Regions from separate parts of the Salinibacillus aidingensis genome, predicted to be linked through region 1. Evidence: riboswitches for the same ligand, from Rfam matches in the RefSeq annotation. Region 1 holds a riboswitch; the other holds the start of a gene.
What was found. Region 1 has a riboswitch for lysine ahead of dapA (4-hydroxy-tetrahydrodipicolinate synthase). Riboswitches for the same ligand answer to the same signal wherever they lie in the genome.

Region 1 (3,215 bases):
GTGGAGAAACGGACAAACATGTCGGTTTTTTTGCCAACTTCTGAGAAAAGATCGGCTTTTGTATATTTTGTAATATCATTTGTTACAGTGAAGGTACCAAAAGCTCCGGATCCTTTTGCGTGCATACGACGCTCAGGAATAACCTCTCTGTCAAAATGCGCCATTTTTTCAAGGAACCAGTAGTCTTCCATTAATAATGGACCACGCTTACCAGCTGTTTTGGAGTTGTCATCGTTTGGTACTGGAGCTCCAAAGGCTGTTGTCATTTTTTTCTTCTTATCACTCATGAAATACCCTCCTACAGATTTGATTATAAATAACTATCATTCTACTATTATCTAACCTTATTAAACCTGACATCTTAAATAATAGTAAAAAACAAGATTGGATGTAAAGAAAAATGCATCCTGATGTTCTCACATGTAACCTTCTAAGTGAGAACGGCAGGCAATTAAGGAAATCGTCCATCCATCCTTATATGAGTGTATTCACTCCTTTCATCCTATGAATATAAGATGTTTGCTTGCCTACTAATTATTATAATGAATAATAAATAAAAATCAATATTTATTTATAGTAATTTTAAATAATGAATCAAATTTCCCTTTTAGTTCAGTGTAACAAAATAAATCGATTGCGTGTAATTCTTTGTTTTATGTTTTTCAATGATCGTTTTTAGAGCCAAAAAAAAGAGAATAGGACTGTGCCTATTCTCTCGATCACTCTTTATTAACCTGCTGCTTCATCTGAACCAACCTGATGATTAGCCAATACCTTATAAAGGGAAGCCCGTTCCGTATCATTTAATGGGACAAGCGGTAAACGGACGCTTCCTACGGGTACACCGATGCAGTTTAAAGCCTCTTTCACCGGTGAAGGACTTGGTGCAGCAAACATCTCTTTCATGAGCGGCAGAATATGACGATGGATAGCCGCTGCATGGGCTGTATCTCCATTTTTATAATGGTTAATCATCTGCTGCATTTCATTGCCAATCACATGGGAAGAAACGGACACAATCCCCGTTCCCCCCACAGACATGTGAGGCAGAGTCTGACTGTCCTCACCGCTGTATACAGTGAAATCATCAGGTGTCTCCGTAATAATCTGAGACACACGATCCAGATCCCCACTTGCTTCTTTAATAGAAGAAATATTAGAGATCCTTGCCAGACGGCTGATCGTTTCAACCTCCATATTTACAACGCTTCGTCCAGGAATGTTGTAAAGCATGATAGGAAGATTGGTCTGTTCCGCAATCGCACGGAAATGCTGATACATTCCTTCCTGGGAAGGCTTGTTGTAATAAGGGGTAACAAGCAATGCCCCATCGACTCCAAGAGCTTCTGCCTCTTTCGTTAAATCGATGGAAGCCTGAGTGTTATTTGAACCTGTTCCTGCAATGACGGGTACTCTTCCGTCCACAGCATCTACAACAAACTGAAATAATCTAAGCTTTTCATCATGAGATAAAGTTGGCGATTCACCGGTTGTCCCGGCAACGACTAAACCGTCAGAACCATTTGCAATTAAATAATGAACTAATCCTCTCGCGGCCTCCAAATCAAGCTCACCATTCTGATCAAATGGTGTGACCATTGCTGTTAGCACTTGACCGAAATTCATAGCTTCACACCCTTTTCATAAATTTTTTTAGGTGTGGAGGACCAAAATAAAAAGCAACAACGAGAGAGCCCGCTGTTGCTTATAGAACATATCTTTTACGTTCTAAAGCATTAGATAGCCCTCCATATAGTCTCCTATATGACAGTCCTGAATTTTATTCAAAAACAGAACCAGCTTCAGGAGAATGAGGCTCCATCCACTTCGGCAGCTCCCCCTTTTCCCATGCTTCTTCAGAGCTCATTCCCCTCCACATGAGTACTAATGGTTACTGCACCTCTATCCTTACTTCAAATATATTGAAAATAAGAATGTATACCTTTGATTACGTATAATTTACCAGAAATAATTAAAATAAACAAGAGAATTTCCCATTTTTTTAAGAAATTTTCCGAATCTCTTAAAATTCCTCGAATATATACCGATATCAGGCTTTCAGTACTCTAATTTACCGTCTGAGCAGATGCTGAAGTGGCTGCTTGCTGATCTTGTTTTTCCTTTGCTGCCTTATTTTCCAAAAAGAATGACAGAAGCATACCGCCAAAGGATAGTGCTGTGGCCACTATAAAGGCAATATTGTAACCGTTGATGGAAGCCTGTTCAGCGATTTGCTGCTGCGCTTCTGCCTGTGTTAATCCCTGAAGGCTTTCCATATTTGGCTCGTAATTTTTCGCAGATGTTGTCATAACTGTCATTAGAATCGCTGTACCGATGGAAGCAGACACCTGCTGCATGGTGTTAGCCATTGCTGATCCGTGAGCATTCCACTCCTGTGGCAGCTGATTCAACCCACTGGTCATCACTGGCATCATCGCCATGGATAACCCAAACATCCGAATGGCATAAATGGTGGCCAGAAATACGAAAGACGTTTCCATAGATAGATTGGTAAAGACTAAAGTTGTCACTCCCACAATCGTCAGTCCGGTTACGGCTAATTTTCTCGCTCCAATTTTATCAAAGAGAGACCCTACAATCGGAGACATAATCCCCATCACAATGGCTCCTGGCAGCAGCATTAAACCAGACTCAAGCGGACTGAATCCGCGGGTATTCTGCATATATAATGGCAGCATGGTTTCTGCCCCAATCATGGACATCATCACAACCATCGTAATGATTAACGCAATGGTAAATCGGCTGAATTTAAACACCCTGAACTCCAGCATGGGCGTTTTCATTTTCAACTGACGCCAGATAAACAAACCGATAATCACTGCCCCTCCAATAATACTTGTCAGTACGGTCTGATCTGTCCAGCCATCCTCACCGGCACTGCTGAAGCCAAATAACAGACCGCCAAATCCGAATGAGGATAAAAGAATCGATAAAACATCAATTTTAGGATAAGTCAATTTCGTTACATTCTGCACATAAAAGTAAGCAATCACCAGTGCTAAAACAGCGATTGGCAAGACGACGTAAAACAGCGACCGCCATGAGAAATGGGCCAGCAACCAGCCTGATAAAGTTGGCCCAATAGCTGGCGCAAAGGCAATGACGAGTCCTGCCGTCCCCATCGCTGCCCCTCTTTTATCTGCAGGAAAGATGGTAAGTACAACCGTCATCATCAGAGGAAGCATCACACCAGA
Region 2 (3,215 bases), 1.2 Mb from region 1:
GCCCGTTGGATGGTTCATGAATGCCATTCAGCGGGCGCTTCTGATGGATATACTTCTGTAATTTGGAATTAAACGTCAAACATGCTTTTTAAAAATGTGGTCAACCCCTCAGGAAATTGTGCATATATATTTCTCAAGAGGGGGCTATTTCATGAGGAGAAAAATGCTGTTACAACGTAGACCAGGACGGCCTCGTGTGGGTCAAGTTTTTATTTTAACCTTATTAGTTTTTTTTGCTACTGTGTTCTTAACTTTATGGCTGATTGATGAAGGCATCGAGCCAACACTGATGAACATTGCAGAAACAAAAACCAGACAGGTTGCCAGAGAAGCAATCAATGAAGCAGTTGATAAACGAACCGCAGATGAATTGGAAAATGAAAACATGATCGAATATAGAACTGATGATGAAGGAAATATTGTCGGGGCAGGCTGGAATTCTGAATTAGTCAATGAAGTACATAGAAATACAACAATAAGAGTACAGAACTATTTAAAAAAAATCGAAAATGGGGAGATAACCCCGGAGCAATCGCTGGATATTGAAGCCCAGCAGGAAAGTGAAAGTGGTGTAAATACCGAAAATATTAATGAGCATCCTGCTATTGCTGATATCCCTCTTGGTCAGGCAACCAATAATACGATTCTTGCAAATTTAGGCCCAAGAATACCTGTGCATTTTCAACTATTAGGTGATGTGCAGTCGGATATCGTTGATGAATCCGAGCCTTTAGGTATTAATGGTGCTATTTTAAGTCTGTATGTAGAACTTCGTGTTTCCGTCCGTATTGTTGTACCATTTTCAACGGATACTGCAAAGGTTACGCAAAAGGTTCTGGTGGACAGACGAGTCATTCATGGAGATGTTCCTGAATTTTATGGTGGGGGAAGTGAAGGTGGTGGCAGCAGCCCTGATGTGACGGTTCCATATGATTCCTTGCAATAGTTCAAAGGTCATGATAGAATTTAAGAGTGAAAAATGAATAATGACTTTAACCTTATCAGAACGATGAGGTAGAGGTGCAGTTTTCAAGAGTACTCAATGGGAGGATGACAAACGGTGATCATTGAGGAAAGGGGAAGTCTGCCGAAGTGAAAATGAGGATCACCGAGTTTTCGCTGGTATATTTCTAAATAGGAAATATACTGTCATGCAAGGAAATGGATTGCATGAAGCGCTACTGATCGTGATTAGGACAACATATTACTGCGAGGTAATGATTGGTTGCTAATCATTGCCTCGTTTTTTTATGCTCAGTAAGCTTCCTTCATCAATCCTGACAATTTTGAAGGGAGAGATACACATCATGACAGGAACGATTTATTCATTAATTCCACCACTTATTATGATCATCTTAGTATTACTAACGAGGAAGGTTCTCCTTTCCTTGGGTGCAGGAATTCTTCTGGGGGCACTCTTTATTCATCAATTTGATATAGGTGATTCACTGAAAGAAGTTTGGAATTCTTTTTATGGAATCTTTATTGATGGAAACGCCCTTAATATCGGCAATTTCTATTTGCTATTATTTTTAATTTTCCTTGGGATGATGACGGCATTTATGACTGCTTCAGGCGGCACACAGGCATTCGGAGCGTGGGCCAGCAAGAAAATAAAGACCAAAAGAGGAGCTCAATTACTGCCTTCTGTCTTAGGAATTATTATTTTTATTGACGATTATTTTAATAGTCTTGCCGTTGGACAAGTTTCCCGTCCACTTACAGACCGTCATAAAGTTTCCCGGGCAAAGCTTGCTTATCTGATTGATTCAACATCTGCACCTATGGCGGTATTATCACCTGTTTCAAGTTGGGGTGCTTATATTATTGGTACGATTGGAATTATCATTGCGGATCATGAATTGACGAATTTTCAGGCGTTAGGTTCCTTCGTTCAAATGATTCCGATGAATATTTATGCCATTATCGCTATCGTATTGGTCTTCTTTGTCACCCTGTTCGAACTTGATCTGGGCGCTATGAGAAAACATGAACAGCGTGCAGAGGAAACAGGTGATTTAGTTGATCCGGAAAGAAAAGATATACCAGGTGACCTTAAGGATCAATTCGCACAGGTTGAGTCCGGCCGTATTTTCCACCTTCTTGTACCGATTATTGTTCTTGTTATCTCCACGGTTTCAGCTATGATTATCACAGGTATGCAAAATAGTGGGGCAGGCGCTACATTGCTTACAATCTTTGAAAATACGAATGTAAATAAGTCTTTATTTAGTGGAGGACTTATAGCCGTTTTACTTGCATTTTTATTTTATCTCTTACAGGGTGGAAAGAAATCTCCTTCCCTTAAAGTTCTTGCTGAAGGAACAAAATCCATGCTTCCGGCTATCTATATTTTAATTCTGGCGTGGATGATTGGTACGATTATTGAAAACCTTCAGACTGGCGAATATCTGGCACAGGTCGTACAGGAATCTGAATTAAGTTTAGCTTATTTACCATTAATTATTTTTCTCGTTTGTGGATTTATGGCGTTTGCTACAGGTTCTTCCTGGGGAACATTTGGCATTATGCTTCCGATTGCAGGGCAAATTGCCGTTGCCATTGATGTGAATATGCTTCTGCCAGCTCTGGCTGCGGTGCTGGCTGGTTCAGTATTTGGAGACCATTGTTCACCGATCTCTGATACAACCATTCTGTCTTCTACAGGAGCAGGTTCGCACCATATCGATCACGTCATCACTCAAATTCCATACGCCGTCATTGCAGCACTGGTTACAGTGGTAGGATATCTTATCTTAGGATTTACCGGCTTTGTATGGATTTCATTATTCGCTTCCATTTTACTGTTGCTTGTCATTGTTATGGTTTTAAAACGAATAGCAGGATAATATACTGAAGAGCAAGGCTTAGGCTTTGCTCTTTTTTCTTGGCCTAGGAAATTATAAAATAAACGATATTTGGATAAGAAAAACAGGGGAGGCCACGGCCGGCTCCAGCCCCCAGTGACTAGCGAGACTTCCTTCACCTCCGTCCGATAAGTCAACATCAACTCTCTACGTTCGTTGTGTTTCCTTTTCCGCGTGTTAACTGGCTGTAAGACCCCCTGTAAGAAATAAGTGGGGGTCAACAGCCAGTAAACACCCGATTTGTTCAACTAACAATCGAACCCCCACTGATTGAGTTTCACTTTATCTCCTACGGCTCAGTCCAGTCCGTACGTCGCTAATTTAAAAGCGGAGGCGACCGTTTAGGCC

Region 2: it holds a riboswitch for lysine, as region 1 does, so the genes downstream of both, ACZ5OK_RS13320 (Na+/H+ antiporter NhaC family protein) here and dapA (4-hydroxy-tetrahydrodipicolinate synthase) in region 1, are expected to answer to the same signal.

What each region holds. Positions count from the first base shown of each region.
Region 1 is NZ_AP043759.1:1,273,698-1,276,912, reverse strand. It holds gene ACZ5OK_RS06915 (catalase) at 1-287, opposite strand, end outside; gene dapA (4-hydroxy-tetrahydrodipicolinate synthase) at 730-1,626, opposite strand; lysine riboswitch at 1,734-1,913, opposite strand; gene ACZ5OK_RS06905 (MDR family MFS transporter) at 2,067-3,215, opposite strand, start outside.
Region 2 is NZ_AP043759.1:2,495,873-2,499,087, reverse strand. It holds gene yunB (sporulation protein YunB) at 152-946, shown strand; lysine riboswitch at 1,008-1,189, shown strand; gene ACZ5OK_RS13320 (Na+/H+ antiporter NhaC family protein) at 1,308-2,849, shown strand.